Regions from separate parts of the Arthrobacter sp. AD-310 genome, predicted to be linked through region 2. Evidence: riboswitches for the same ligand, from Rfam matches in the RefSeq annotation. Region 2 holds a riboswitch; each other region holds the start of a gene.
The links. A riboswitch is a leader RNA that binds a small molecule or an ion and turns the genes downstream of it on or off. The one in region 2 is predicted to bind S-adenosylmethionine.
Positions count from the first base shown of each region.

Region 1: it holds a riboswitch for S-adenosylmethionine, as region 2 does, so the genes downstream of both, ACYQ1Z_RS10270 (DUF1737 domain-containing protein) here and ACYQ1Z_RS19335 (bifunctional o-acetylhomoserine/o-acetylserine sulfhydrylase) in region 2, are expected to answer to the same signal.
Region 3: it holds a riboswitch for S-adenosylmethionine, as region 2 does, so the genes downstream of both, ACYQ1Z_RS04500 (aminotransferase class V-fold PLP-dependent enzyme) here and ACYQ1Z_RS19335 (bifunctional o-acetylhomoserine/o-acetylserine sulfhydrylase) in region 2, are expected to answer to the same signal.

Region 1 is NZ_BAAHNO010000014.1:82,645-92,906, reverse strand. It holds gene ACYQ1Z_RS10305 (hypothetical protein) at 1-289, opposite strand, end outside; gene ACYQ1Z_RS10300 (UDP-N-acetylglucosamine 1-carboxyvinyltransferase) at 471-1,994, shown strand; gene ACYQ1Z_RS10295 (glutamate--cysteine ligase 2) at 2,062-3,291, shown strand; gene ACYQ1Z_RS10290 (hypothetical protein) at 3,288-3,908, opposite strand; gene ACYQ1Z_RS10285 (DUF1905 domain-containing protein) at 4,571-4,894, shown strand; gene ACYQ1Z_RS10280 (O-succinylhomoserine sulfhydrylase) at 4,891-6,099, opposite strand; gene ACYQ1Z_RS10275 (rhodanese-like domain-containing protein) at 6,100-6,510, opposite strand; gene ACYQ1Z_RS10270 (DUF1737 domain-containing protein) at 6,507-6,785, opposite strand; SAM riboswitch class IV at 6,799-6,912, opposite strand; gene opgC (OpgC domain-containing protein) at 7,164-9,632, shown strand; gene ACYQ1Z_RS10260 (hypothetical protein) at 9,724-9,978, opposite strand; gene ACYQ1Z_RS10255 (TetR/AcrR family transcriptional regulator C-terminal domain-containing protein) at 10,207-10,262, shown strand, end outside.
Region 2 is NZ_BAAHNO010000042.1:16,382-26,643, reverse strand. It holds gene ACYQ1Z_RS19350 (CPBP family intramembrane glutamic endopeptidase) at 1-79, shown strand, start outside; gene ACYQ1Z_RS19345 (HNH endonuclease signature motif containing protein) at 94-1,827, opposite strand; gene ACYQ1Z_RS19340 (VOC family protein) at 2,031-2,669, opposite strand; SAM riboswitch class IV at 2,837-2,952, shown strand; gene ACYQ1Z_RS19335 (bifunctional o-acetylhomoserine/o-acetylserine sulfhydrylase) at 2,997-4,322, shown strand; SAM riboswitch class IV at 4,432-4,547, shown strand; gene metX (homoserine O-acetyltransferase MetX) at 4,560-5,675, shown strand; gene ACYQ1Z_RS19325 (MFS transporter) at 5,929-7,311, shown strand; gene ACYQ1Z_RS19320 (zinc-dependent alcohol dehydrogenase family protein) at 7,398-8,516, shown strand; gene ACYQ1Z_RS19315 (LysR family transcriptional regulator) at 8,535-9,452, opposite strand; gene mmsB (3-hydroxyisobutyrate dehydrogenase) at 9,577-10,262, shown strand, end outside.
Region 3 is NZ_BAAHNO010000007.1:79,347-89,608, forward strand. It holds gene smpB (SsrA-binding protein SmpB) at 1-279, shown strand, start outside; RNA gene ssrA (transfer-messenger RNA) at 380-748, shown strand; gene ACYQ1Z_RS04470 (S1C family serine protease) at 922-1,905, shown strand; gene ACYQ1Z_RS04475 (hypothetical protein) at 1,908-2,285, opposite strand; gene ACYQ1Z_RS04480 (fluoride efflux transporter FluC) at 2,352-2,753, opposite strand; gene ACYQ1Z_RS04485 (fluoride efflux transporter FluC) at 2,750-3,184, opposite strand; gene ACYQ1Z_RS04490 (metal-dependent transcriptional regulator) at 3,192-3,905, opposite strand; gene ACYQ1Z_RS04495 (class I SAM-dependent methyltransferase) at 3,952-4,710, opposite strand; gene ACYQ1Z_RS04500 (aminotransferase class V-fold PLP-dependent enzyme) at 4,826-6,244, opposite strand; SAM riboswitch class IV at 6,282-6,395, opposite strand; gene hisN (histidinol-phosphatase) at 6,555-7,367, opposite strand; gene rsgA (ribosome small subunit-dependent GTPase A) at 7,425-8,540, opposite strand; gene aroA (3-phosphoshikimate 1-carboxyvinyltransferase) at 8,524-9,927, opposite strand; gene ACYQ1Z_RS04520 (DoxX family protein) at 9,934-10,262, opposite strand, start outside.

The sequences.
Region 1 (10,262 bases), on a different contig from region 2:
GGTTGGTGTTGTTGGCAAGCCCGTTGTTGACGCCCACGATGCCGAACGCGTGCCCCCTCGGCAGTTCCTTGCCGCACTGCGGCCAGGACACGTCGTTGCCCAGGGCTGCCTCGCCTCCCTCGCCGGACGAAGGCGCGGCCGCGGCCGGGCTCGCCTGGAATGCGGCGGCAAGCCCTTCGCCTGCCCCGGCCGGCGCCGCGACAACCGGGCCCGCTACGGCGAGGAGCAGGGCCGTTGCCGCGAGCAAGGCTCGCCTTGCCAGTGAGCGGCGGGCGGACGACCGGGGCAACATATCAGCTCCGTTACTGCGGTGGAGAAGGTTCCCTTCCAGTCTCGCGCGGCGGCTGGAGCCGGACAAGCAGCAGCACCTCAAAATTTGCTCTATCGCACGAATCGGGTAAAGCGCGGCACGTTCCATCGGGGCAAGGCAAGTTGCCGTCGTCGTAACTCATCTATGATATATTTTTCGCATGACGCAGGAAACCAGCGAGTACGTTGCCGCCATGCTCCGGGACGCTCGGAGCGAGAGGGGCTGGACGCAGGGCCAGCTCGCCGCCGAGCTGGGAACCAGCCAAAGCGCCGTCGCCCGAATGGAACAGGGCAAGCAAAACCTGAGCCTGAAGATGATCCAGCGCCTCGAGTCGATCTTTGATCTGAGCATCGTCAACGTGGGCAAACCCCAGATGACGCACCTGCGGGTGGAGGGCGGGCGCACCCTGTCCGGGTCCGTGGACGTGAACAGCAGCAAGAACGCCGGCGTCGCACTGCTCTGTGCCAGCCTTATCAACCGGGGAACCACCGTGCTGCGCCGGCTCGCCCGCATCGAGGAAGTGAACAGGATTGTTGAGGTCCTGACCAGTATCGGCGTCGAATGCACCTGGCTGAACGATACAGACCTGAGGCTGCGTCGCCCGGCTGTCCTGGACCTGGCGGGAATGGACGTCGAGGCCGCCCGCCGGACCCGGAGCGTGATCATGCTGCTGGGACCGCTGCTGGACGAATCAGGGGAATACCGGCTTCCGTACGCCGGTGGCTGTGACTTGGGTATCCGCACGGTTGAACCGCACATGCAGGCCCTGCGCCAGTTTGGCCTGTCTGTGGAAGCCAGTGCGGGCTTCTACACCATCCAGGCGCCGCCGGCGGACACCAACGACCGTTCGTTCGTGCTGACCGAGCGGGGGGACACCGTCACCGAGAACGCCATCATGGCGGCGGCGCACCGCGAGGGAACCACTGTGATCCGCAACGCCAGCCCCAACTATATGGTGCAGGACCTCTGCTTCTACCTGCAGATGCTGGGCGTGGAAATCGAAGGCGTTGGAACCACCACCTTGAGGATCACCGGCCGCCCGGTGATCGATGCCGACATCGAATACTTCCCGTCCGAGGACCCCATCGAGGCCATGAGCCTGATCACCGCGGGCATCGTCACCAATTCAGAGGTGACGGTACGCCGCGTACCGATTGAGTTCATGGAGATCGAGCTGGCAACCCTCGGCCAGATGGGCCAGGAACTGGAGATCTCTGGCGAATACATGGCGCGGAACGGCCGCACCCGGCTGGTGGACGTGACCACCAAGCCTTCTGAGCTGCGGGCGCCCGAGGACAAGATCCACCCGATGCCTTTCCCCGGGCTCAACATCGACAACCTGCCGTTCTTTGCGGTCATTGCGGCCAACGCCACCGGCCAAACCATGATTCACGACTGGGTGTACGAGAACCGCGCCATCTACCTGACGGAGCTGAACCGGCTGGGCGCCCAGGTCCAGCTGCTCGATCCGCACCGTATCTACGTGAACGGGCCAACCAAATGGCGTGCAGCTGAAGTGGGGTGCCCGCCCGCGCTGCGTCCGGCAGCCTGCCTGCTGCTGGCCATGCTCGCGGCCCGCGGCGTCTCGGAACTCCGGAACATCTACGTCATCGAGCGCGGTTACGAGGACCTGGCGGAGCGGCTGAACACCATTGGCGCAAAGGTGGAGTACTTCCAGGACTGACCATTAACGGTTCGTCATGAAGGGCGGGGCTGCTACACATCCCCCGTCGCTGCCGCAGAATGTGAGTATGCGTACATTCGGCGTGGAGGAAGAGCTCCTCATTGTGCATCCCGAGACGGGGGAGCCGCTTGCCCTGGCTGACGCGCTGCTGTCCGGACGGCGTGTAGCCGCCGATGATTCGGCACAGGACCCGCACGCGCTGGAAACCGAGGACAAAACGGTTTACGACGACGACGAGATGGGCTTGAGTGCCGAGCTGAAGCTCGAGCAGATCGAGACGCAGACCCGGCCCTGCCTGGAGTACGGCCCGCTCCTGGACCAGATCCGTGCGGGGCGGACGCTCGCCGACCGGGCGGCGCAAAAGAACCAGGCACGTGTCGCCGCCCTCGCCACTTCCCCCTTGGGCCTGAACAGCCACACGACCCCGGACCCGCGGTACGCCAGGATGCTGGAGCGCTTCGGCCTCACCGCACAGGAGCAGCTGACGTGCGGCTTCCACGTCCACACCTTCGTCGAGTCACCTGAAGAGGGTGTGGCCGTGCTGGACCGCATCCGGGACAAACTGGCTGTGTTGACGGCCCTCAGCGCCAATTCACCGTTTTGGAACGGGGTCCCCACTGGATTCGAAAGCTACCGGACGCAGGCCTGGAACCGCTGGCCGACGGCCGGGCCTGCGGGTATCTACGGGACGTACCCCGCGTACCGCCGGTTGGTGACCCGGCTGCTGGACACCGGCGTGATGCTGGACGAGGGCATGCTCTACTTCGACGCACGGCTGTCCCGCAACCACCCCACCGTGGAGGTCCGGGTGGCCGATGTGTGCCTCCGTGCTGAGGACGCGGCCCTCATCGCCCTCCTTGTGCGTGCGATGGTGGAGACGGCCGGGAGGGAGTGGCGCGACGGTGTCGACCCCGCGCCGGTGCCAACCGTGCTGCTGCGGATGGCATCGTGGCAGGCGAGCAGCGGCGGGCTCGGCGGCGAACTCCTGGATTTTGGCACCTTCCGGCCGGCGCCCGCCGTGGATGTGGTGCGGTCCCTGGTGGACTACCTGGCGCCTGTCCTTGCCGAGCAGGGAGAGCTTGGGTTGGCGCGGCAGGGCGTAGAGGACATCATTGCGCGGGGGACGGGGGCGGCCGAACAGCGGCGGGTTCGGGACAAAGTGCTGGAAGGTCCACCGCCGGAAGATTTCGGCTTCGGCGCTGTTGTCCGCCATGCCGTCAAGATCACGATGCGGGACGCCCTCGACCCCGCGGAAATTGAGGCTGTCCCGGAGCTGCTGCGGGTCCGCCAGGCCTAAACGTCAGACTTCCCGGGCATTTCGGGTTGGTACCGCAGCAGCTTGATTCCTACGGCGAGCTGCAGCAGGTAGAAGACAAACGGCGGGATGTCCTTAGAGCGCACAAGAATGGTGGCGAAGAGCGGGGTGCTCGCGACGCTGCTGGCCGCGACTGCTCCCTTGAACGCTGAGAGCTGGAGTGCAGCGCCCAACGCTCCGACGCCCGCCGTCTGCAGTCCTGCATAGGTGAGGAATGGCCAGCTGGCGCCCTCCCGGAAAGCAAACCGGCGGAGGTGGGCGGCGCGGTCGGCCAGGGCAACTATGAACAGCGGGCTGCCGGCTGACAGTGCCCCTGCTGCGACGACGGCCAGATGGCTGGCTTTACCTGGAACTTCTGCCGGGCGGGATTGAAACTGCTGTGCGAGCCGGATGAAACCAACCGGAGCAGCGGCAGTTCCGGTAGCCGCCAGGAACTGGCCCAGAATCCAGAGCCGACGGTGCCGGCCAAGCATCTCAAGCCGAGTGGCAGCATCGGTGACAGTGTGGATGTTACCCAGCATTGAAATTCCAAGGAACCAGCACGTGCACGCCGCTGTGATGACGGCTCCTGCCCGCCGGTAGGGGTTCAGTTGGGCCATTACTGCCTGCCTCCTCCGAAGATGGCTGGTACCTGACGACGGCTTGTCCGCTGAGGTGAGGGCAGCCTGGATGGAGCAGAAGCTACTCCGCAGGCGACGGAGCGTCAACGGCCAACCCGGCTGCCAACAGATGGATCCCTTTCGTTCCGGTGTCAGGTGAGTGCCGGTTCCGGGTCTTTGTAGGGGTCCGGGGGCAGGGTGATGGGCATGGTGTGGAGGATGTCCCAGGCTTCGTGGTCGGGTGGGAGGTCGTCCTCATCGATCAGGTGGTGCCCCGGTGATTCCTGGAATGATGGGTCCTCATCCGTGAACGGCTCATCCGTGAATGCCCAGGGCGGGGCCTCGCGGAACGGACACGGCTCATCCGGGCCTGCCCCTGATACAGGTGCAGGTGCAGGTGCAGGTGCGGGCAGCGCACCATCCAGTGGCGGGCTTGATCCGTCGTGGGGTAGGAGTCCGGGTGGCCAGTGGGGTGGTTGCCAGTCCTGGTGTTCGCTGGCGTAGTACCGGCCCGCTGGTGAGATCCAGCCGGGTGGTTCGTCCCGTGGGTTTCGACAGGCTCAACCACCGGACCGGGTTTCGGCGGGCTGCACCATCGCCCGACCCCACCGGCCAGCCGCCATACCGTGGCGCCGCTGAAGGCGGCGTGCCATACTCGGCGCGTGACGCCGTCGTACGTTTTTGAAGCCGAGCTGTGGCTTTACCCCGGTGAAGCGGGCTGGCATTTCCTGACCCTGCCGCCGGATGTGGCGGACGACATTGCCGAGCAAGACGTGGGCAGCAAAGCCTTCGGTTCCGTGAAGGTCACCGCGGACATCGGCGGGCATAGCTGGCAGACATCGCTTTTCCCGGACGCCAAAGCCGGCTCCTACCTGCTGCCGGTGAAGAAGGCGGTTCGGACTCAAGCCGGAATCAGCGCCGGGGACCGCGTCGAAGTCCGGCTGGAACTCCAGCCGGACGGCACACAGCCAGAGGTAACTGGCTAGATCTGCTTCAGCGCCTGTTCCAGGTCGCGGATAAGGTCGTCGGCATCCTCGAGGCCCACGGACAGCCGCACCACGGCGTCGCTCAGGCCGATGGCAGCACGGCCTTCAGGACCCATCGCGCGGTGCGTGGTGGTGGCAGGGTGGGTGATGAGGGACTTCGAATCGCCGAGGTTGTTGGAGATGTCGATAATGCGCAGCCCGTCCAGCAGCGCGAACGCGGCCTCCTTGCCGGAGCGGCCGCCGGAAGGGGCAAGCTCGAGCGTCAGGACCGTACCGCCGGCCTTCATCTGCTTGGCCGCCAGCTCATACTGCGGGTGCGACTTCAGCAGCGGGTACTTCACCCAGCCCACAGCGGGCTGCTGCTCCAGCCACTCGGCCAGGCGCAGGGCCGTGGCGGAGGAGTGGTTGACGCGCAGCGCCATGGTCTCCAGCCCCTTTGTCAGCACCCACGCGTTGAAGGGGGAGAGGGACGGCCCGGTGTGGCGCATAAGCTGCTTGACCGGACCATCGATGTATTCCTTGGTGCCCAGGATGGCACCGCCCATGACCCGGCCCTGGCCGTCGATGTGCTTGGTGCCGGAGTAAACGATGACGTCCGCGCCGAGCTGCCCGCAGCGCTGCAGCAGGGGCGTGGCAAAGACATTGTCGACGACGACGGTCGCCCCGGCGGCGTGCGCAAGTTCGCTGACTGCCGCGATGTCCACGATTTCCTGCATCGGGTTGGACGGGGACTCGAAGAAGACCGCAGTCGTAGGCTGGGACAGCGCCTCGCGCCACTGTTCAAGGTCCGGGCCGTCCACGAAGACCGTCTCCACGCCCCAGCGCGGCAGGATTTCGTTCAGGATCACGAAGCAGGAGCCGAACAGGGAACGGGCGGCGACCACCCGGTCACCGGCACCCAGCAGGGCACCCAGGGCGGTGAAGACGGCGGACATGCCCGACGCCGTAGCAAAGCACGCTTCCGTTCCCTCAAGCAGGCGGAGCCGCTCCTGGAACGTGGCCACCGAGGGGTTGCCGTAGCGGGAGTAGACGAAGCGCTCGTCCTCACCCGTGAAGGCCCGCTCGGCAGCGGCCGCGGATTCGTAAACGAACCCCGAGTTGAGGAACACCGGCTCCGCGGTTTCCTGGAAGTTGGTACGGTCCAGCCCGCCGCGGACGGCCTGGGTGTCGGGGCTCCAGCCGGCGGCGTCTTGGTTGAAGGTCACTTAGTTCTTTCCCAGGTTCGTAGGCAGGCCGCGGTTCTTCCAGCCGTTGACGGTGCGTTCGCCGTAGCGGTCGGGCTCACCCTCAAATCCCTCGAGGATGTTGTAGGACGTGAAGCCGGCCTGCGTGGCAGCGACGGCAGCAGCGATGGAGCGCTGGCCTGAGCGGCAGAGGAACAGCAGTTCGGTGCCGCGGTCTTCCGGGGCCTGCTGGCTCAGGTCGGTGATGAAGTCCGGGTTGGGAATGCCGCCGGGGAACGTCCACTGGATGAACAGCGGATCGTTGTCCGTTGCCTTGGTGTCGGGAATACCGATGTGCGCCCACTCGCCTTCGGTGCGCACGTCGACCAGGATGGCGCCCTGCTCGAGCTTGGTCCAGGCTTCCTCGGGAGTGATGTCTCCTGCGTAGCTCATGCGTGGCCCTCACCATCGAAGTCGAGGTCCTCGTTGGACGCTTCGAGGTTGTCCACGGCTGTGGCGACGGCGGCGTCTGCCGAAGCAATGGCTGCCGGCAGGACGATAGCCTGGGCAACGATGACGCTGGTGCCGTTGAAGGTGGCAGCGGGGCTGCCGTGCAGCACGTACCCTTCGGCCAGGGCGGTTGAGATCCGCTCACAGAATTCACGGTTGTCCGGGCCGCTGATAAGGCGGTAGGACAGCTTTTCTTCAGGGGCAGGCGCGTCAGACACGACGGATCTCCTTCACTCACGCTTGCAGCTCGAACGGTCGATATGCCGAGTATTCACCTGAGGCACCCCGCCGCGGAAGGAGGGTTGCCGACCGGCCAGTCAGGGCTTGGCGCCGGTACTCATTACTCCCCAAAAACGTAACATCTGGCACGGACAGCCGCACCGCCGTCGCCGTCATGTTCCGTAACTGAAGCGGAAGCGCTGCCGGAGCCGGTGCCGACGGCTTCCTGGAGGGAACGTCCGACGGCGGTATCACCGCAGGTGGGCGGGCTTTTCTTTCCCCTCGCGGCCTGCCCGGCCGATACAGTTCATACGGGGCAGTTCTTACGGGGCACCGCCCCGCCACTGAACATCAGCACCGGGGGGGTACCGATCAGTATGCCAACTGCCACGCCTGGGCGCCGCACCAGCCCATTTCCCGTCTCCCGCCTTCGCGTGGCCCGGGCGTTCCTTGCGGCCCTGCTGGTGGCGCTCATCGCCGCAGCACTCCCGAACGGACCTGCCCGCGCGGCCGAACCCCTGGCGGACGAAGGCAAGCCGCTGCTCGGGGCGGTCCTCGAATGGGGCGAGGACACCGCTGCCGGGTTTGCCGAGCGCCTCGGTGCGTCCCCGGCGGTTCTTGGGCACGATATCGCCTTCCCCTACCGCCCGTCGGAGGAGAACGACCTGCGGGAGTTCCTGCAGCAGGCGTCATTGCAGGGCTCCCACGCCATGCTGACCGTGAAGCCCACGGTGCCGCTGGACCAGATCGACGCCGCGGCCGCCGAATCGTTCGCCGGCCGGGTGCGGGACCTGACAGGGCGGTTCAAGGGCCAGGTCCTGGTCCGCTTCGCACCGGACATGAACACCAGCTGGGTGGACTGGGGCCAACAGCCCGCCACGTACCGGGACGCGTTCCGGGCGGTGTCAGCCGCGTTCAAGGAGTCCGACGGCGGCGCCGTCCTTGTGTGGGAGCCTTACCTGGGCGCGGACTACCCCTTCGACCGGAACCGTAACGCGCCAGCCTCCGGCAGCGACGGCTTCGCCTTGCTGGACACCAACGGCGACGGCGTATGGGACGGTGCAGACAGCGCCTACGAGCCGTTCTACCCGGGCGACGACGCGGTGGACTGGGTGGGCCTGTCGGCCTTCCACGACGACACCGCCGGCGGGGCCGCCGTCAATACCGTTCCGCGCGCCGGAGAGCTGCAGGAGATGCTCACATCTTCAGGCGGAGAAAACTTTTACGGGACCTATTCGGCCGGGCGGGACAAACCGTTCCTGCTGCAGACCGCTGCGTTCTACAGCCCCGCTTCGGGTGGGGCGCCGGAAGCGGACATCAAGCTCGGCTGGTGGGACCAGGTGGTCGGCACGGCCACCTCCGAGGCATTCGCCAAGACGGCCGCCGTCGTCTGGGACGAGCGGACCAGCACCCGGGACACCGGCGTCGCGAGCATCAACTGGCTCCTCACCGGCAGCCCCGGGATCGCCAAGGGCGCCCTGGACAGGCTCGAGTCCTCACCCATGGTTACCGGGCCGGTCACCGACGTCACCGCCGGGGCTGGTTACTCTCCGGCGAACACACTGACCGGCGCCGCCGCGTGGTCCGTGGCCGCTGCGCTCCTCATCCTGCTGGTGGCGCTCTGGCAGATCCCGCGCAGGGTGGATGCCGCCACGGCATGGGGATATGGGGAGCCGTCCAAACGCGATTCCCGGGTGGACCTGCTCCGCGGGCTGGCCATCGTGTTCGTGGTGGTGAACCACCTGGGCATGACATCACTGTTCCAGATCCTCACCCAGGAGGCAGTGGGCTTCGTCTCCGGCGCTGAGCTTTTCGTGCTGTTCTCCGGCCTTGTAGTGGGCATGGTCTACGGACCCAGAGTCAAGGAAGACTTCGGGACCGTTGTGGACCTGACATCCAAACGCGCCGGCAAGCTCTACCTGACCGCCCTCATTGTCCTGCTGGCCGTCTTCCTGGCCTCCCTGCTCCCGGTCTTCCGCACCGACGCGCTCACTACCTTCGTGGACCAGGGAACCGGCGGCGCAGGGCATGACGGGGCCGGCCGGACGTACGACCTCTACGCCGGCATGGAATCGATCTTCCAGTTCCCGGTGCCCCCACAGGTCCTGCCCGCCATCCTGCTCCTGCAGTTCGGGCCGTGGCAGTTCAACGTGATGGGGCTGTACGTGGTGCTGCTCCTGGTGAGCCCGCTGATCCTGTGGGCGCTCAACCGGGGGAAGGCCGTGTGGGTTCTGGCCGCAACGCTGGCGCTGTATGCGGTCGGCACGAGCACCCGGTTCCGGCTCCTGCCCTCGCAGTTCGAGGATTCGTTTCCCCTGCTGGTGTGGCAGGTACTGTTCGTGATCGGGCTGGTGGCCGGCTACCACCGCCGGGCCATCGTGGCGTGGCTGGCGGCCAGGACCTGGGTGGTTGCCGCCTGCACCGGCCTGGCTTTCCTGTTCGCCTTCCTGTCCTGGGGCAACCCGTACCTGGCCAATGGATTCGACCTGCGCGTCGCCATCGTTCCGGACACGGTGTACAGGAACCTTTATGATGCCTTGTTTGCCCGGACCTACCTGGAGCCCGGCCGGCTGCTCAACGTGCTGGTCCTGGTGGTGGCGGCCTACGCGTTCCTCACGGCTTACTGGAAGCCGGTGCAGCGGGCGTTGGGGTGGTTCCTCATTCCGCTGGGCCGCGCAACCCTGTACGTGTTCATCATGCACGTGGTGCTGATCGCCGTCGTCGCGAACATCCCGGCCCTGCAGCAGGAAAACATCCTGCTCAATACCGCTGCCTACGCCGTAGTCCTGGGGCTGCTGTGGGTGATGGTCAGGACTAAATTCCTCTTCCGGATCATCCCTACGTAGCCCTGCAGTTCAGGCGCGGCCTACCCTGCGCCGTAGAAAGACGTGAACCGCCGGCGGTCCGCCGGCGGTTCACGTTGCCCTGTCCCAGGCGCTAGACCAGGCCCGGATAACTGGTGAGGATGTAATCGGTGGCCGCCGGGCCCTTCATCCGGAGGCCGTTGTGGTCAGGGTTGAACCGGTCTTTCATGGCAGACCAGAAGCTGTCCTCTGCGCTGACCGCCTGCTGGTTGATGAAGCACCAGCTGATATAGAGCCCATAAAGACGGTCGCGGTTGAGGGTGTAATCGGAGGCCCGGTCGCGGTAGGTGGCTTCCTCGAGAAAAATATCAAACTGCGAATGTGCCATAACGGCGTCCCTTCGCTAAAAGTGCGTGACGCTGCCGTATTGCTCCAGCAGCGGACCTCAATGCCTTGCACGGGGGCAATGGAGTGTGACTGGGCCCTTTCAGAAAAAACCGGGACCCCAAGCGGCGCTTATCCTTATCTACACTGTAGACTTTACGCGTAGACTACACGTCAGGCAAGCGTCTGGATTAACAGCCCGAACGCTGCCGCTTCGTACGGAACGGAACCGATGGCCTCCCCAGACACGCCTGGCAGCCGAACTGATGCGCGCAGGGGCAGGCTCAG
Region 2 (10,262 bases):
GGTGATTGCCCACGCCCTGCTCGACATCGTCGCTTTCGTCGGTTTCAGCCTCTTTGGCAAGGCAGTCGGTCTCGGCTGATACAGGCTTTGCGGTCAGGGAGCCGTGGCCTCGAGCAGGAGTATCCATTCCGGTTGTGGGTCGGGTGGCAGGTTGGAGGGTTTGGCGTAGAAGGCTTCCCAGATGGGGTCGTCGGGTTCGAGTTCGTTGGCGTCGATGAGGTTTTCGTCTTCGGGTTCGTCGCCTGGAGGCTCCAGATCGGGCGGTGCTGAATCGAACCATGCAGGATCGGGCCAGGCAGGATCCGGCCAGGGTGGTGCGGCTGGTCCTGCGTCGGGAGCTGCGTCCGAACCGCGCCCTTCTGAACCCTGTTTCCCTCCTGAACTCTGTCCCTTCCCGGGTTCTTCCACTCCCACCGGCGCCACACCCATACCAGCTGGCCACTTCGGTGGTTGGCGGTCGGGTTGTTCGGCTGTGTAGTGGCGGCCGGTGGGTGAGGTCCAGCCGGGTGGTTCGTCTTTTGTGGCGGCTGTTGGTTCCCAGCTGCTGTTGTGTTTCAGGCGGTGGTGGCGAGGGCAGAGTTGGGCGAGGTTGCTGATGCCGGTGGTTCCGCCGTGCTGCCAGGCTGTGAGGTGGTCGGTGTCGTTGTCGAGGGCGTTGTTGCTGCAGCCGGGAAAGACACACTTGCTGTCCCTGAGTTGGAGCGCTTTTTTCATGGCTTTGGTGAGGCGGTAGCTGGTGCGGCCGATTTCCAGGGGTGTTCCGTCCCTTGGGTCGAGCAGGACGCGGCGGAAGGATTCGGCGCCGCCGGCGAGGAGTTGACGCGCGATGGAGGCGGGGATGGGTCCGTAGCCATCGAGTTCGGCGGGTTCGTCGGTGAGGCCAAGGAGCGCGAACACCGGGACGGTCACGAGGACCTCGGCGCGGGGCGTGGGGACCTTGGCTTCATCCGGGCCCGTGCCGCCGGGGTCCGGGGCGGTGGCTGTCCGGTTGGTGAGGAGTCTTGCAGCGAAGATGTCGGTTTTGAGGTGGGTGAGGGTGCGGGGTTCGTTGGGTCCCTGCAGGGTCCTGGCGGTTGCGGTTAGGCCGTTGTTGATGGCCAGTGCCTGGTCTGCTGGGAGGTAGGCGGAGATCCAGACCATCCCGTCCCGGTCCGGGGTGTATTCGACCCGCCGGTCCGCCGCGGACTTGCGGTGGCGTTTTTCTATGGATTCGGGGTGGTGGCGTTCCCGCCAGCCCCGAACTTTCGCCCGCAGCCGGGTGGGCACCAGCTCCGGTGCGGGGCAGCCCCTGGCGGGGTTGGGCGCGTCGGGGTCGAGGAAGTGTCCCACCAGCGCGGCCGCAGCGGGGTGGTCCAGGGCCTCGGTTTCGTCCGCGAAAATCCGGGCCTGCTGCCAGGACATGACCCCGGTGGACAGGGCTTCGATGACCGGCGGCAGCCCACACACCTGCCGGGACTGGGTCACGAACGCGGACGCCGCCCCGGAACTGATGGTCAGGATCCCGGCGATCTCCTCGATGGTCGACATCTCCGTGTAGGTCCGCTCGTGCAGGGGCGCATCCGGCGGTGTCATCGCGTGCTGCAGGTCCAAGGCCCCGGACGCGTCCCGGGCCTGAAGCGCCGACAGCTGGGCCTGCAGCTTCTTTGTCACGCCCAAGCGTTCGAGCCTGAGTTCGTAGGCCCGCTGCAGCACATCAACCCCGTCCCCGGCTACAGCCGGAGTTCCGGCAGAGGCGAGGGCGGCGTCTTCAGCGGTAAGCGCGGCGAGAGCAGCAAAAGAGGCGTGAAGTCCTTCCATCACTGCCGCCGTCCCTGCGCCGTTTCCCATACCAACATCATCGGTGGAGGCACTGACATTTTCGTCGGCCGGCGTCCTCACAGGCAGCCGCAAGAAAACCGGCGGGAAAATGGATTCGGCCGCTATCGGCAAGTGACGCCGTTGTCACAAGCTGATAGCGGCCGAAGTGTTGCGCCGGGCGGTGGACGCCCGGCTGCCCTGGTCGGGCTGTACCGGACCAGGGCAGGGAGGCGTCAGATGGTGACGGCCCCGTTAGCGGTTTCGAACGTGACCGAGAGGATGCCGGGGGTGCCGTGCGGGGCAACCCACTCAACAGCAACATCCTCCAGCGGCTTTTCCACCGGTTCACCCAGCCACTCGGTTACCCGCGAGGCGGAGCCGGCAATGGTCAGGCAGCTCATCTTGATGTTGCTCTCGTAGGCGTTGGACGGGTGCAGCGACGGATCGCCCTCCCACTTGAGCATGTACGGCACCTGCGGATCGGCGATGAGGCCGAGGATGCCAATCTGCTTCCACACCAGTTCGCGGCCGTCCGGGAACTTGCGGTTGCCGTTGACTGCCGCGCGGCCAAGGCGCTCTTCGAAGGGGGCAAGGTCGTCCACTTCGACGCACCAGCCCATCCAGCCGCCACCGGCCGCCGAGCGGGCACGCACTGCCTGCCCGAAGGGCGCCTTGTCCGATGCCGGGTGGTCCAGGACCTCCACGACCTCAAGGTACTTGTGGCCCGCGAGCGGGATGATCATATTCCGGGTTCCGAACCGGGGGTGTACCCCGCCTTTCACTGCCTCAACGCCGAGGGCAGAGGAAATACGTTCGGTTGTGGCCGCGAGGCCATCTTGTTCACAGGCGTAAGAGACGTGATCCATGCGCATGCCATCATCTTGGCACTTTGTGATCAGGCTCTCAGCTTAGGGTTGCCTTACCGGGATTTTCCGAGGCCAGGCCCTTTCCGGCTGCCCGGGGAGCGGTAATAAAGCTGCCGGACCATGTTCGTCACAATGCTGTCCGGCGCGCGACCGAAGTTCCTACACTGGGCTCAGGTCATGAGTGCCAGCGCCAAGCCCCGGCTCGCTGGCCGGCAACCCTCCTTCCGCGGTGGGGTGCCCCGGGTGAGGACCGGGCTGTCCGGTAACGGCCGGATGGCAAGCGCGGCCCGAGGTGCTCCCAGCATGCCGGGCCCATGTCAAAGGAGCCTTGAAATGTCCAACGGTTGGTCCTTCGAAACCCGCCAGATCCACGTGGGCCAGGAACCGGACGCCGCCACCGGCGCCCGTGCACTCCCCATCTACCAGTCCACTTCCTTTGTGTTTCCGAGCGCCGAAAGTGCTGCGAACCGCTTCGCGCTGGCCGAGCTTGCTCCGATCTACACCCGCATCGGCAACCCCACGCAGGACGCCGTTGAACAGCGGATCGCAAGCCTGGAAGGCGGCCTGGCCGCGCTGCTGCTCAGCTCCGGGCAGGCGGCGGAGACGTTCGCCGTCCTGAATATCGCAGAAGCCGGTGACCACATTGTCGCCAGCCCCAGCCTCTACGGCGGCACCTACAACCTGTTCGCGCACACCCTAAAAAAGTTCGGCATCTCCGTCACCTTCGTCGAGGACCCCGACAACCTCGACCAGTGGCGCAACGCAGTCCGGCCCAACACCAAGCTGTTCTTCGGTGAGGTGGTTTCGAATCCACGACAGGACGTCCTGGACATCGAGGGCGTTTCGGCGGTGGCCCATGAGGCGGGTGTGCCCCTGATAGTGGACAATACCCTGTCCACGCCGTACCTGATCCGCCCGCTGGAGTGGGGTGCTGACATCGTGGTCCATTCGGCAACCAAGTACCTCGGCGGCCACGGTGCGGCGATCGCCGGCGTCATCGTGGACTCCGGAAAGTTCGATTTCAGCAAGGACCCCGAACGCTTCCCCGGCTTCAACACCCCCGATCCCACCTACAACGGCCTGGTCTACGGCCGGGACCTCGGCGAGGGCGGGGCGCTGGGAGCCAACCTGTCATACATCCTCAAGGCCCGTGTCCAGCTCCTGCGGGACCTCGGTTCGGCTGTGTCACCGTTCAACGCCTTCCTGATTTCCCAGGGCCTGGAGACCCTGAGCCTGCGCGTGGAGCGGCACGTGGCCAACGCCACCGAGGTTGCCCGCTGGCTTGAAGCGAGGAACGACGTCGAGTCGGTCGCCTACGCAGGGCTGCCCTCCAGCCCCTGGTACGAACGCGGCAGCAAGTATGGTCCCTTGGGCACCGGCGCGATTGTCGCCTTCAACCTCGCCGGTGGCGCCGAAGCGGGGAAGCGGTTCGTCGACGCGTTGGAGCTGCACTCCCATGTTGCCAACATCGGCGACGTCCGCTCCCTGGTCATCCACCCGGCGTCGACCACGCACAGCCAGCTCACCCCCGAACAGCAGGCGGCCGCCGGAGTCGCACCCGGACTGGTCCGGCTCTCGGTGGGCCTGGAGCATATCGACGACATCCTGGCCGACCTTGAGGCCGGCTTCCGTGCCGCCAAGGAGGCGCCAGGCGCCTGAGCAGGTAAATCACGACGGCGGCCGGTCCGGCAGGCGGGCGGCAATCCGGGAAGTCATAACCAGTCACACTCTTGGCCCGGAGCGGGTGGTGTTTCGTACACTCGAACCAGGTCATGAGTGCCAGCGACAGCCCCGGCTTGCTGGCCGGCAACCCTCCTTCCGCGGTGGGGTGCCCCGGGTGAAGACCTGGCCTGCCGGTCATCCGCCGGTGGGCAAGCGCGTAGAAGAGGTCTTGCCATGACGGTTACCGTCGCCCGTACCACCGTTCCCGAACACGGAATTGTCCGCTATGCCTCCATCGGCGGGCTGGAGCTCGAAGGCGGCGGCTACCTGCCGGATGTCACGCTCGCCTACGAAACCTGGGGCACGCTCAACGCTGACGGCAGCAACGCCATCCTGATTGAACACGCCCTGACCGGCAGCACCCACGTCACGCGCGGTGACAGCGACGAAGAAGGCTGGTGGGAACAGCTGGCAGGCCCCGGCGCGCCGGTAGATACCGAACGGTTCTTCGTAGTGTCCATCAACATCGTCGGCGGTTGCTACGGGTCTACCGGCCCGTCGTCGCCCTCCCCGGACGGCAGCCCGTGGGGTTCCCGCTTCCCGCTGGTGACGCTCCGGGACAGCACCGTTGCGGAGGCACGGCTGGCGGACCGGCTGGGGATCCGCAGCTGGTACGCGGTCCTCGGCGGCTCGATGGGCGGGGCCCGGGCCCTGGAGTGGGCCATCACCTACCCCGGGCGCGTGCAGCGGTGCGCAGTCATCGCCGTTGGTGCCGCCAGCACGGCCGAGCAGATCGCCTTCGCGCAGGCCCAGACCCTTGCCATCCGCCAGGACCCGCACTTCAATGGTGGCGACTACTACAACGGGCCCTTCCCCGAAAGCGGGCTGGCCCTGGCGCGCCGCATTGCGCACATCACCTACCGATCCGCCGCGGAGCTCGACGGCAGGTTCGGGCGGGCACCCCAGGCACCTGAGTCTCCCTTGCAGGGTGAAGTACTGGCGGCGCGGGGCCGGTACCAGGTCGAGAGCTACCTTGACCACCAGGGCAAAAAGCTGGTGAAGCGTTTCGACGCCAACAGCTACATCGCCCTGACAGAAGCGCTGATGAGCCACGATGTCTGCCGGGGCCGCGGCACCCTCGCCGAGTCGCTTGCCCGCTCGGATGCCCGTTTCTTCGTGGCCGCCGTGGACTCCGACCGGCTCTACTTCCCTTCCCAGTCCCGCGAGCTTGCAGAGGCGCTCCCGGGGGACGTGGACGTGCACCTCATCAAAGCCCCGATCGGGCACGACGGCTTTCTCACCGAGATCGGGCAGCTGGGCGCACAGCTTCGCTGTCACCTCTTGCCCTGAGGATGCAGCCACCCGGACCTGGGAGGCGCGCCGGCACTGAGGGAAAAACCGGACGCTTTGCGGGTCTTTCCGCGCCCTGCCGTGCGCACACCGAACGATTGTGCAATTTTGCACACCGCTTCTGCGGTATTCGCCGTTGAGCTCCCAGCTTCCCCGAGGAATACTCATGTGAATCTGCGGTTTTGTTATGCAAATCACAAAACCGCCATCCGGTCCCATGTGGTGTCGACGAAGACGCCAAAGGAGTTCACTAATGAGTACGGAACGCTCCGCCGCAGGGCGGCTCGAGGAAACCGACGTCAAAGCTTCAGGCCTCAAGAAGGTCGTCACGGCCTCCATGGCAGGCACGGTCGTGGAATGGTATGAGTTCTTCCTCTACGCGTCGGCCGCCACGCTCGTGTTCGGCAAGACGTTCTTCCCCAATTCGGGTACAGAGCTGGACGGCATCATCGCCGCCTTCGTCACCTATGCCGTGGGCTTCGTTGCCCGGCCCATCGGGGGCATTGTCTTTGGCCACTTCGGCGATAAGTTCGGCCGCAAGCAGCTGCTCCAGTTGAGCATCATCATGGTTGGCGTCGCCACCTTCCTCATGGGCTGCCTGCCCACCTTCGCCGAAATCGGCTACTGGGCCCCGGCGTTGCTGGTCTTCCTGCGGTTCGTGCAGGGCTTCGCCGTCGGTGGTGAATGGGGCGGCGCCGTGCTGCTCGTCGCCGAGCACAGCCCCAGCCACTCGCGCGGGTTCTGGGCCAGCTGGCCGCAGTCCGCAGTTCCGATGGGGAACCTGCTTGCCACGGGTGTGCTGTTCACGCTGTCCTCCACGCTGTCCCAGGAAGCCTTCCTCGGCTGGGGCTGGCGCGTGGCGTTCTGGCTGTCTGCCGTGATCGTGATCATCGGCTACTACATCCGCACCAAGGTCCAGGATGCGCCGATCTTCATCGAGGCACGCAAGGAAGTCACCGCGGAAAAGAAGGGCTACGGCGTCGCCGAGGTCTTCCGCCGTTACCCCCGCGGCGTCTTCACCGCGATGGGCCTCCGGTTCGCCGAGAATATCCTCTACTACCTTGTGGTGACATTCTCCATCACCTACCTGAAGGTCGTCGTCCAGACTGACACCTCCCGCATCCTGCTCCTCCTGCTGGTGGCACACTTCATCCACTTCTGCGCCGTCCCGCTGGTCGGCAAGCTCTCCGACACCTTTGGCCGGCGCCCCGTCTACATGGCAGGCGCAATCCTCGGCGGGACCTGGGGATTCTTTGCCTTCCCCATGATGGACACCGCCAACGACATGGTCATCCTGGCCGCCATCACCATCGGCCTGCTCTTCCATGCGCTGATGTACGCGGGCCAGCCGTCCATCATGGCGGAAATGTTCCCCACCCGGATGCGCTACTCCGGCGTATCCCTGGGCTACCAGGTGACCTCGATCGTGGCCGGTTCACTGGCCCCGATCATCGCCACGGCGCTGCTCAGCAACTTCAAGTCCTCCACCCCGGTGGCCCTGTACCTGCTGGGTGCCTGCATCGTGACCGCAGTATCCGTGTTCTTCCTCAAAGAGACGAAGGGCATCTCGCTGCACGACGTGGATGCCGCGGATGCCAAGGGCACCGCAGCGCTCCTCGCTGCCAACAAGAAGTAGCAAGCCGCCAGGCGGCACGAGCCAAGGCAGCTGCCCGGATCCGGGCAGTTGTGCGTCCCACGATCCAGCCACAGCAAGGAGCTGCCATGCGAGCCGCTGTCCTGTACAACACCGTTCCCTCAGGAGCCAGGTACTCCGAGGCACGCCCCCTTGTGGTGGAGGAGCTGGAACGGCCGGATCCGCGCGCCGGTGAACTCGGTATCGCCATCACCTATTCGAGCCTGTGCCACTCCGACCTCTCCGTCGTGGACGGCTCGCGGGTCCGTCCACTGCCGATGGCGCTTGGTCATGAAGCGGTGGGCCGGGTGCTGTCCGTGGGCAGCGGAATCACTGATGTTTCGGTGGGCGACCATGTCGTCCTGGTCTTCGTGCCGAGCTGCGGTGACTGCCGGGCCTGCCGGGCCGGCCGCCCTGCCCTGTGCCACCGGGCGGCCGAGGTCAACGGGTCCGGCGACCTGCTGCACGGCGAGGCGCTGCTGCGGACCCGCCAGGGAGGCCGCATCAACCACCACCTGGGTGTCTCCGCTTTCGCTGATTACGCGGTGGTGGCACGGGAATCGGTGGTGGTCATCGATGACAACGTTCCGGACACGGTGGCGGCGATGTTCGGCTGCGCAGTGCTGACCGGCATGGGGGCCGTGCTCAATACAGCAAAGCTCGACGACGGGGAATCCGTTGCCGTCTTCGGCCTCGGCGCTGTGGGCCTTTCCGCCATCATGGCGGCGCGGCTGGCCGGTGCCGGTTCGGTCATCGCAATCGATCCGAACCAGGGAAAGCACCAGCTGGCCCTTGACTGCGGCGCTACTGCGGCAGGAACGCCCGACGACGCCGCCCGCCTGGTAGCCGATGCCACCGGTGACGGCGTGGACGTTGCCGTGGAAGCGGTCGGTTCCGCCCGCGTGATCGCCTCGTGCCTGGAGCACGTGACCCGCGGCGGCGCTGTAGTGTCCGTAGGCCTGCCGCACCCCTCGGCGGAACTGACCGTTCCGGGGCTGCAGTTTGCCGGTGCCGGCAAGCGGCTGCTGGGGTCCTACATGGGCGATGCCGTGCCGGAACGGGACATCCCGAGGTACCTGGGATACTGGCGGGAGGGCCGGCTGCCGGTCGAACTGCTGCATTCGGACACCCGCCCCCTCGCCGAGATCAACGAAGGGCTGGACGCGCTGGCAGCCGGGCGGGTAGTCAGGCGGCTGTTCCAGGCGTAAAAGCTTCCGGAACGGAGCTCAGGCTGCGAGCAGGTCCTGCCGGGCCGACACTTCCTCCCTGAGGGCGGCAAGGACTGCCTGCACGCGCCCCGAGCGCAGTGATTCCGGCCGGCCGACAGCCCAGATGGGCAGCTGGCGCTCGAAATCGTGCGGCAGGACGGGCACGAAGGCGGGGTCCCGGGCCACCATGAAGTTCGGCAGCAGCCCGATGCCCGCACCCCTGCGTACGGCCTCCACCTGCGCAAAGATGCTCGTCGCCTGGAAGCTGGATTTTGGCATGGGCAGCTGGGATGAGCGATGGCCCAACTCCGCAACTTGGAGTGCCGACTCAACGTACGACACGAAGCCGTGCTGCCCCACGTCGTCGGGCGTTTCAGGCAGGCCGCGCCGCTGGGCGTACCCGGCACTGGCATAGAGCCGGAGGTAGTAGTTCGTGAGGAAGATCGTCTGGGCGTTGCTGACATCTGCTCCGCCCACCACCACTTCGAGGTCCACGCCGGACCTGTTGCGGCTGACTTTGCGGGTGGCGCTGAGCATTTCAACATTCAGCAGGGGGTGGCGTTGCTGGAGGCGGACCAGGGCAGGCGCCACGAATTCGGCGCCGAAACCGTCGGAGGTGCTGATCCGGACCATGCCCGAGAGGGCGCCGTGTTCCTGGCAAATGGCTCCTGCCAGCGAGCCGAGCGTCTCTTCAATGGCTTCTGCGGCTGCCACGGCCGAAGTGCCGAGCTCTGTCAACTCCCAGCCGTGCGGGCTCCGTTCGAGTGTCCGCCCGCCCAGCTGCCTGTCAAGCGCCAGGATCCGCCGCGAAATTGTGGTGTGCGTGGTGCCCAGTGCCTCCGCTACCGCATTGAACCGTCCCAGCCGTGCCACGGTCAGCAGGATCAGCAAGTCGTCCGGGTTGGGAAGCCTGCCCACTCGTCCGAACCTTTCCATCAGTGTGCATCCATGCACATGCCATCTGTGATTTTTCTCCTTGATTGCACTCTAACAGGATGTGACGGTGGACACTGAGCATTCCGGCCAAGGCGGCCGGGAGCAGAGCGAAGGAGCTTATGCCATGGCGGTAATCGGTTGGATCGGGTTGGGAAACATGGGCGGCTCCATGTCTGCGAACCTCGTCAAAGCAGGGCACGACGTACGGGGATTCGACCTGAACCCGGCTGCTGTCTCCGGGGCGGAAGCCGCAGGAGTCAAGCCAGCCCGGAGCATCGCCGACGCTGTGGACGGCGCCGACGTCGTCTTCACCATGCTCCCCAAGGGGGAGCACGCCAAGGCGGTGTATCTGGGGGACCAAGGCATCCTGGCTCACGCCGCCACACGCACCCTCTTGGTGGATTCCTCCACCATTGACATCGCCGCAGCCAAGGAACTGCACGACGCCGCTGCTGCCGCCGGCTTCCGTTTCGTCGATGCGCCGGTCTCGGGCGGCATGAGCGGGGCAAAGGCCGGGACGCTGACGTTCATGGTGGGCGGCGAGGACGGGGCGGTGGCGGAGGCCACGGAGTACATCCGGCCCATGGCAGCAAACATTATCCCCACCGGAGGCGCCACCACCGGCCAGGCCGCCAAGATCTGCAACAACCTGATGCTCCTGATCAATCTGGCCTCCACCGCCGAGGGCGCCGTCCTGGCGGACCGGCTGGGCCTGGACAAGCAGGTCTTCTGGGACATCGCGTCTGTTTCCTCCGGGGACAGCTGGGCCCTGCGCACCTGGTACCCCGTCCCGGGCGTGGTCCCCACGGC
Region 3 (10,262 bases), on a different contig from region 2:
CCCGAGTACAACCAGGGCAGCTGGACTAATCACGCCGCACGGCGCCGCCGTAAGCTGCTCCTGCACCGCGAGGAACTCATCAAGATCTCCCGGAAGGTGCAGGAAGCCGGTTACACGATCGTTCCGCTCCAGCTCTACTTCGTGGACGGGCGCGCAAAGGTGGAGATCGCGGTTGCCCGCGGCAAGCGCGAGTATGACAAGCGCCAGACCCTCCGCGAGCAGCAGGACAACCGGGAGGCTCAGCGCGAAATGCGGGAACGCAACAGGCGGCGCGGCTAACTTGCTGTGCCTGGAATGAATCCGGCACACGATGCGTTACTATAAATAGTCCGGTGGGCTTGCCCGCCGGGTTAGGTAACGCAGTTTGGTAACAAAATAAGGGGATGATCGGTTTCGACGGTGTTTGTCGCGACAGGTGAAGCGGGCCGAGGATGCAGAATTATCTCGTTAACGCTTTCTGCAAACCAATAAGTGCCGAATCTAAGCGCACTGACTTCGCTCTTGCTGCCTAAGCAGTAAGACAGTCCGTCAGCCCGGGGTTGCTATCGCCCCGGATCCTGGCGTCATTTAGATAGCCACTGCTGTTTACCCCCGTCATCGGGGTGAACGGGACTCTTAGATGACTGGGCCCGGATCAGCCAGCTGTTTGCAGCATGGCTGGGGCCGAGAAAATCCGACGCAAACTGCGCCCGGAGAAGCCCTGACAACACGACATCGGACGGGGGTTCAATTCCCCCCATCTCCACCTGGGAAAGCACCCCGGTCCTCGGACCGGGGTGCTTTTTTGTGCTGCGCACATGCCCGCGCACGTTCACCCACGGCGTAGCCGGGGCGGGACTAGGACACGGCCTGTACTCGTTGTGAACGGTATGGCCTGGAAGCACCCAGCGCAGCCAGGCGGGCACGGGCAGGAGGTGCACAATGGACCGCGCGCAGGAAACAACTTCCTCCGGGTACGACGACGGCGCGCTGGATTCGTACTCGGAAACAGTCATGCGGGTGGCGGCTGCCGTCACCCCTCATGTGGCCGCCATCGAGATGACCGCGCAGCGCCGCAACGGACGGTTCAGGATCGGGGCCGGGTCCGCGGTCCTGTTCACCGCGGACGGTTACCTGCTGACCAATTCGCATGTGGTCGCCGGCACCCAGCGCGGGCACGCGGTCTTCGCCGACGGCAGCCGCATGGACATCGAGCTGGTGGGCGCGGACCCGTTGTCCGACCTCGCGGTGGTCCACGGCGGCCGGCCGAAAGCGCAGCCGGCAGAATTCGGCGCGGCGGAGACCCTCCGGGTGGGTCAGCTGGTGGTGGCCGTCGGCAATCCCCTCGGCCTCGCCGGTTCTGTGACCGCGGGCGTGGTCAGCGGGCTGGGCCGGGCCATTCCCGTGTGGTCCGGCGGAAACAGGCGGGTCATTGAAGACGTCATCCAGACCGATGCTGCCCTCAACCCGGGCAACTCAGGCGGCGCCCTCGCTGATACGCACAGCAGGATCGTCGGCATCAACACCGCCGTGGCCGGTGCGGGGCTCGGCCTGGCCATACCCATCAACGCCACCACACGCAGGATCATCTCCGCCCTGCTGTCCGACGGCCGGGTGCGCCGGGCCTACCTTGGCCTTGTCAGTACACCCCTGCGGCTCAGCCCGAGCGCTGTCATCAGGACCGGGCAGCGGGACGGGCTCCGCATCGTCGAGGTGCTGGCGGGTTCCCCTGCGGACAAGGCGGGCCTTGCGGCGGGAGACATCCTGCTGACGGCGGGCGGCCGTCCCGTCAGCGATGCCGAAAGCCTGCAGCGTCTGCTGTTCTCCGACGCCATCGGCGAACCGCTTGACCTTGCCGTGCTGCGCGACGGTGCGGAAATCCATCTTGTAGCCGTGCCGGAGGAAATGACCAGCAACGGCAAGTAAGGCTACTGGCCGCCGTCGGGCGGGGCGACGTCAACGATGCCGACAAAACGTGTCCCCACGCCGTCGAATTCGCTCCGCACAAACCCGCGCTGCAGCGCCGGCAGCTGGGCCGGTCCGTGGTGGTGGCAGACCACGTAGGTGAAGTCCGGCCACCACTTCTTGGGCCTCGCCGCCTCCTCGAAGCCACAAACTGCGCATTCAAGATGGACCCACACCGGACGTTTTCCGGTCCGGTTGGCACGGGACTGCACCAGCCACGGCGGCGGGTTGTCCAGCATCGCACCCAGCTCGGCTTCCGTCATCCACTTGGGAAGGCCGTGCCGCTGGGCCATTTCCAGCGGAACATCAAGGGCAATGGCGGCGTCACGTCTGCTAATCATCACATTCCACCATACGGGAGGACGCCAAATCGGCTTCGGGCACGACCGGAAGGCGGAAGCCCGGGATTAGGACATCACGGCGATGCCCGCCGCGGCCGCCGCCAGTCCCAGGACCAGGTTCACAGCGACATTGAGGGCCGCCGCACCAAACCGTGATTCACTGAGCAGCCGCACGGTGGCCGTGGTCCAGGAACTGAAGGTGGTCAGGCCGCCGGCCAGCCCGGCGGCAAGCCCGGCGTGCCACTCGTGGCCCAGCGACAGACCGCCAACCACACCCTGGGAAACACCAATAATGAAGCAACCGGCCACGTTCACCACAAGGGTCGCCCAAGGCCAGTGCAGTATTTGCTTCCCCGGACCGGCCGGGACGGTCCGGCGTGAACTGTGGTGTGCAAACCAGCTGTCGACGCCAAAGCGCAGGAGCGCTCCCATCACGCCGAACGCGCCCACCAGGGCAGCAGCAATCATGCCCGGCCGCCCGGAACCGCGTCAGCGGCGACCCGCGTCAGCAACTTTCCCAGGCGCCATCCAAGTCCGGCCGCCAGCAGCCCGGGAACCAGCGACAGCAGCAGGTAGGCGACCCAGATATGATGCTGCCCGGCCCGCGCCAGCTGGTCCACCGCGAAGATGACGGCGGAGAATGTGGTGAAGGAGCCCAGCAGTCCGGGACCCAGTCCCGCCCGCAGCCAGAAGGCTGTCCGCGGCCGTGCGATCCACAGCGTGGTCAGTGTGGCCAGCACAAAGCTCCCCGCCACGTTGATGCACAAGGTAGTCCACGGCACGGCGTTCGCCTGGTCCGGAAAGGCAAGTCCGAGGCCGTAGCGCAGTTCACTGCCCAGCAGGCCGCCGGCGGCAACCGCCAGCCACGCCCGCGCAGGAGGTATCCCGCGCGGTTTCATCCGGTCATCAGCCTTCCCCCAGGACGCAGCCTGGATGGGGCTGGTCGCTGTGGACCCACAGGGCGGAGGTGATTTCGTCGGCGAGGTCATAGTCGCGGGTGCGGCCGGAGTTGCGGATGCGGACCACGAGGGCGCCGCCGAAGGGCCTGCGGCCCACCACTTCGACCTCCGCGTCGAGGTCGATCTGTTCTGCGGAAAGATAACGCAGCAGGTCCGGGTTGTCGTCGCTGATGCGGGTGATCCGGCCCGTGTGGCCTTCATCCAGCGCCCCCATGAGGTGGGCGCGGGGCATCAGGACTGTGCCATCGGCGGTGGGAATCGGGTCGCCGTGCGGATCCCGGCTGGGGTCGCCGAGCTTGGCGGCCACCCGTTCAATAAAGGTGTCGGACACTGCGTGTTCCAGCAGTTCGGCCTCGTCGTGGACCTCGTCCCACCGGTACCCCAGTTGCTGGACAAGGTAGGTTTCGATCAGGCGGTGGCGGCGGACCATGCCCAGTGCCAGCCGCAGCCCGGCGTCCGTGAGGGTGATGGCGCTGTAGGGTTTGTGGTCAACCAGTCCCTGGTCCTTCAGCTTGCGGACCATTTCAGATACGGACGAGTTAGCCACCCCGAGCCGCTGCGCCAGCTGGGAGGACGTGATGGGTTTGTCCTGCCATTCGGTGAACGAGTAGATGACCTTGACGTAATCCTCGATCGAGGAGGAGGGCGCGCTGGTCTTCACAGGACCAAGCCTACCGGCTGCCCCGGAAGTGCGTCGGCTGGCCGGGTCATACTTTGACGGCCCGCCACGACAACGTCAGGTACGGCAGTTCCAGGTCCTCGTCCACGCCGTGCCCCAGGTGTTCGTGAAGGTACCAGTCGAGGTTGGCCAGGACCTTGGCGCGGGTGGCCTCGCCTGCGCGGAGGTAGTAACTGCGTGACTTGGTGAGCTCGATCAGGTCTGAGGTATTAACAGCGTCCTGCCAGTGGGTGACATGGCCTTCGAGGTCTGTGAATTCCGGCCCGACCAGCGGCCGGTGTCCGGGCTTGTAGACGTCGCCGGCGTGCATGATCCGGGAAAGCCGGTGCACCCAGGGGACGGAGGTGTCCAGCTGGTTCCAGACAAGCCCCAGCGTGCCGTGCGGGCGGAGGACGCGGGCGAGCTCGGTGCTGGCCGCCAGGGCGTCGCACCAGTGCCAGGCCTGGGCCACGGTGGCGACGTCGAAGGCGGCTTCAGGCAGGCCAGTCGCCTCGGCGGTCCCCAGGACGGCCCTGGCCGCCGGATAGTGGGCCCTGAGCTGCTCAAGCATGTCCGCGGAGGGGTCGACGGCGGTAACCGCCAGGCCGCGGTCCAGCAGCAGTTCGGTGAATTTTCCGGTTCCGGCGCCAACGTCGAGGGCATCGTGGGCGCCGGCAGGCACGAGCCACCGGGCGCTTTCTTCCGGGTAGCCGGGCCGGACCTTCTGGTAGTGCCTGCCGCCGTCCTGGAAGCTTTGGCCGAGCTCCCGGCGTCGCCCATGATCAAGCCTGGGCCCACCCCGAACCACGTGCGGCCTCCTTCAGTCCATGCCTTGCGGTTTCTTTCGAATTTACCGCATGGATTGGCGGAAGACCGTGGCCCCGACGGTCGGCCCGGGCAGCCGGGCCCCGGACGTCGGTGGCTCAGTTATCGGTGCAGGGTGCGGCGCCGGCGGTTCCCGGGGTGTTGGGTGCCCAGTGCGGGTAGGTGCGGGTGTCGTTGGCCGGAACCCAGCGTCCGGCGTCCACCACGTAGTCCCAGCCCAGGCCGTCGCTGCGCAGCTTGGCGATGCCGGCGAGGAGCCGCTGCACGTCCTCAAGCCGGGACCCGACGCCGAAGCTTGCCCGCAGGGAACCGGACGGCAGGCCCAGCCGCTTCAGCAGCGGGTGGGCGCAGAAGCGCCCGTCCCGCAGCCCGACACCGTGCTCAGCCGACAGGTAGGCCGCAACCAGGCCGGCGTCGTAGCCTTCGACAGAGAAGTTCACCACGCCGATGGTGTCCGTGTCCGCGTTGGTGTCCTTGAAGATCTGGTGGACTGTGACGCCCTCGATGTCCTGCAGGCCCTCCACCAGGAAGGAACGGATTGCTGACTCGTGGGCATGCCAGCGCTGCTGGTCCAGGTCCGCGATGACCTGGGTGGCGCGTGCCAGCGTGGCGGCACCGAGGACGTTCGGTGAGCCTCCCTCGTGGCGCGCCGGGCCGGTGGCCCAGCTGACGCCGTCGAGCCGCGCTTCCTTGACCGCGCCGCCGCCGGCGAGGTGCGGAACACCGGCGTCGAGCCAGTCCGGACGCCCTACCAGGACGCCCGCGCCGAACGGCGCGTAGAGCTTGTGGCCGGAGAAGGCGACGTAGTCGACGTCGTCGGCGCTGATGTCGATGCGCCGGTGCGGCGCCAGCTGGGCCGCGTCCACCACAATGCGTGCCCCGTGCCGGTGTGCCAGCGTGGCGAGGGTACGGATGGGAAGGATTTCGCCGGTGACGTTGGAGGCACCGGTGATGGCCAGCAGGCTGACACCGCCCTGTTCCAGCTCGGCCCGGACGGACTCGATGGTGCCGGCAATGGTGTCGGCGGCCACGATGCTGCGGTGGGGGACTCCCTGCCACGGCAGGAGGTTGGCGTGGTGCTCGATGTCCAGGTACAGCACGTCTCCGGTGGGGCGTCCGTCCGTAAGCGGCAGGCAGCCGGCGAGGAGGTTAAGGGAGTCGGTGGTGTTCCGGGTGAAGATGACGGAATCGTCGGCGCGGCCGCCCACGAAGTCCCTGACGATGCTTCGGGCGTTTTCGTATACGGAGGTGCTGATCTGGGACGCGTACCCGGCGCCGCGGTGCACGCTGGCGTAGTAGGGCAGGACCTCGTTCAGGTAGGCGGACACCACGGAGAGGGCAGGGGCGGATGCGCCGTAATCGAGGTTGGCGTACCGGACGTGGCCGCCGGAGATGAGCGGCGCCTGGATTTCGGCGCCGGTGACGGCGGCGAGGGGGCGGCCGGCGATCGCCTGGCGCTCATCAAAGGCAGCGCCGGCTGCAAGGGTGGAGTTGGGGGAGACGATGGCAGTTGTCACAGAGACCTCACTTCAGGACAGGACTCCGGCATCAGGGAATCCGCGCTTGCCGTATCCGCTCCGGACCGGCCTGGTCGTCACCCGGGGCACCCCACCGCGAATGGAGGGTTGCCGGCCAGCAAACCGGGGTTTTGCGCTGGCACTCGTGACCTGGTTAAGAGCGTAGGACATGGACCGGCCAGGTATGAAGCCGGCCCGTTTGTTAAGGGAATTGTTACGCCCTGCTGGAATAGTTGCGTTTTCTCGAAGATCACGACGGCGGCCGCCCCCTTTTGGGGTCGGCCGCCGTCAGTTGTTCGGTGGGGAGGTCCTAGAGCAGGTCGTCCAGCCCCGGGTTGAGCCGCTGCAGTACTTCCGAGTGCAGGATGGAGTTGGTGGCCAGGGCGTTGCCGCCGAAGGGGCCGTCCTCGCCCTCAAGAGAGGTGAACCGGCCGCCGGCCTCCACCACGATCGGGACGAGGGCCGCCATGTCGTAGAGGTTGAGTTCAGGTTCGCAGGCAATGTCCACGGAGCCCTCCGCCACCATGCAGTAGGACCAGAAGTCACCGTAGGCGCGGGTCCGCCAAACGGCTTCGGTCAGGCCCAGGAATTCGTCGAGGTTTCCGCGCTCCTTCCAGCCGCCCAGGCTGGAGTAGGACAGTGATGCGTCCGACAGGGTGGAGACGTCGGACACCCGGAGCCGCGTGGCCGCGGCCAGCGAACGGCCCATGTAGGCGCCCATGCCCTTGGCGGCCCACCAGCGCTTCCCCAGGGCGGGCGCGCTGACGACGCCGACCACCGGCTCGCCCTCGTCCACGAGCGCGATGAGCGTGGCCCAGACGGGAACACCGCGGACAAAGTTCTTGGTCCCGTCGATGGGGTCGATAATCCATTGGCGTGAACCGTGCCCGGTGCTGCCGAATTCTTCGCCGAGCACTGCGTCTCGGGGCCGGGAGCGCGAGAGCTGGCCGCGGATGGCTTCCTCGGCCGCCTTGTCCGCGTCGGTGACCGGCGTCAGGTCGGGCTTGGTCTCCACGTGGAGGTCCAGTGCCTTGAAGCGGCTCATGGTCTGGTCATCCACGGAGTCGGCCAGGACATGGGCCAGGCGCAGGTCGTCGTTGTAGCTCGAAGCGGGTTGGATCATGGTTCCAAACTACCGTCTGCCGGCGGTCCTGCCGGGAGGTGGGCCGTGCCGGTGACCCTAGTTGACGCTGCCGAGCTCCTTGGCGTCCTGGCCTTCCTCCCGGGGATCGGCTCCGAGGAGCCTCCGCAGGGACGCCAGCCGGGCGGGCCCGGTGGGGCCCGCATGGCCCTCCTCCACCCAGGCGTCCAGGCCGCAGTCCACTGCCGTAGCGGTGTGCTTGCACCCGCGTTCGCAATGGTCGGTGCCGGGGGACAGGTCGGGGAAGGAACGCAGGATCCGGTCCGGATCGACGTGGGCGAGGCCGAACGAGCGGATGCCGGGGGTGTCGATAATCCAGCTGCCGGGCGGCGCGTCGGCCAGGCGCAGTGCGAGCGCCGATGACGAAGTATGCCGGCCACGTCCGGTCACGGCATTAACGCCGCCCGTTGCCCGTTCGGCACCGGTCAGGGCGTTCACCATCGTCGACTTGCCGACGCCGGAGTGCCCCAGCATCACGGTGACCTTTCCGTCCAGGTAGGAACGGAGTTCGCCGACGGCGGCGCTGTCCAGCCGCGCGGAGAGCCCGTCGTCGGAGCGGGCGTCGATCCCCGACGCCTGCAGGTCTGCGGTGCGGCTGATGATGACCGGCAGGTCCAGGTGTGTGTAGTTGGCCAGGAGTTCCGCGGGGTCCTTGACGTCCGCCTTGGTGACCAGCAGGATCGGGTCGATGCCGGCGTCGTACGCCGCCACGAGCGCCCGGTCGATGAAACCCGTGCGCGGCTCGGGGTTGGCTGCGGCGACCACGATCACCAGCTGGTCCGCGTTGGCCACGACCGCGCGCTCCACGGGGTCGGTGTCATCGGCGCTGCGGCGCAGCAGGGTCTTGCGGTCCTGGATTTTGACCAGCCGGGCAAGTGTGTGCGGGTCTCCCGAAACGTCGCCCACGAGGGACACGAAATCGCCGGCCACCACCGGGTTGCGGCGGAGTTCCCGCGCCCGTGCTGCGACCACCGTTCGTTCGTCCCCGGAGTCCTCGCCCACAACGGCGGTGTACCGGCCCCGGTCGACGGTGATGATGCGTCCGGTGACGGCGTCGTCGTGGCTCGGCCGGTCCTTGGTGCGGGGCCTTGACCCTTTCTTGTTGGGGCGGACCCGGACGTCCGACTCGTCCCAGGAGTCAGTGCGCCGGACCATCGCAGGAACCTTCCGACCCGCCGTCGGACTCTTCCTGCGGTGCGCCTCCCTGTGCCAGCATGTCCGCCCAGAGCCGGGGGAAGTCAGGCATGGTCTTGGCCGTGGTGGCGATGTCCTCGACCTGGACGCCTTCGACGGCGAGGCCCAGGATCGCTCCGGCGGTGGCCATGCGGTGGTCGGCGTAGCTGTGCACGACGCCGGCGTGCAGGCGGGCGGGGCGGATAACCAGGCCGTCACTGGTTTCCTCGGCATCCCCGCCGAGGCGGTTGATTTCGGTGACCAGGGCGGCGAGCCGGTCCGTCTCGTGGCCGCGCAGGTGGGCGATGCCGCTGAGCCGCGAGGGCCCCGAGGCCAGTGCACAAAGGGCGGCCACCGTGGGAGCGAGTTCACTGGTGTCGGCAAAATCGCCGCCCTTGACCTCCGGCCCGCCGGTGACAGTGAGGACCCCGTCGGCCAGGGATACCGTGGCGCCCATGTCCGCAAGGATGCTGCGCCAAAGGTCGCCCACCTGCTGGGTCTGCTCTGGCCAGCCGGGCACCCGGACGGTCCCGCCGGAGGCCAGCGCCGCGGCCAGGAACGGGCCGGCGTTTGAAAGATCCTGCTCGATCCGCTGGTCGAAGGCGCGGATGGGGCCCGGCGATACCACCCAGTGGTTGGGGACGGAATCATCCACCACCACCCCGGCGCCGCGGAGGACGGCAACGGTCATGTTGATGTGGTCCAGGCTCGGGACCGGCTTGCCCGCGTGTTCGAGGTGCAGGCCCTCCGTGAACCGCGCCCCGACCAGGAGCAGCGCCGAGACGAACTGGGAGGATGCGCTGGCGTCGATGACCAGGTGCCCGCCGCGGACTTCGCCGCTGCCTTCCACCACGAACGGCAGGGAGGACGGCGTCCCGCCGTCCTCCGCGGACACCGCCACGCCCAGTGCCTTCAGGGCCTCGATGATGGTTCCCATCGGGCGCTTCCGGGCGTGCGGATCGCCGTCGAACACGCTCGCACCGTTCCGCAGCGCCGCCAGGGGTGGAACGAAGCGCATCACTGTGCCGGCGAGGCCGCAGTCGATCCTGGTCAACGGCTCCGGTGCAGCGCCCTTGCCCAGCGGGACCACCTCGAGGTCCGGCCCAAAGGCGCCGTCGCCGGGCACCTCGGTGATGGTGGCGCCCAACTGGCGCAGGGCATCGACCATCAGGGCCGAGTCGCGCGAGTGCAGGGGCGCGCGAAGGCGGCTGGGACCGTCGGCCAGGGCGGCCAGGACCAGGTACCTGTTGGTCAGGGACTTGGAACCCGGGACGGTAACCGTGGCATCAACGGGGCGGGATGCGAAGGGCGCGGGCCAGTGGGGGGCAGGAGTTCCGGAGTCGTCCCGGGTGGCAGCTGCAGCGGTCATTCGTGCTTATGCCCCCGTGGCCTGTTCAACCGCGCGGCGCACGGCCTTGTCCGCCTTGGCGAGTTTCTTGTTGGTGGTCTTCCGCGCGTCGGCGGCAAGATGGGAGGCGCTCTTGCGGGCGTCCGCGGCGAGGTGCTCCGCGCGCCAGGCGAGGCCCGGCTTGCCAGCGGTGTCAACGGACGCCAGCAGCGCGCCGCCGCTCAGGGACAGGTTCTTCAGCAGCTGGTTGCGGCGCGTTTCCCGCCCTTCCTTGCTGCTGATATCGGCGCTTCGCCACTCCACGAAGGTGTTCAGCAGGGAGATGACGGTGAGCAGGCCGGCCGAGAGCCTGGAAA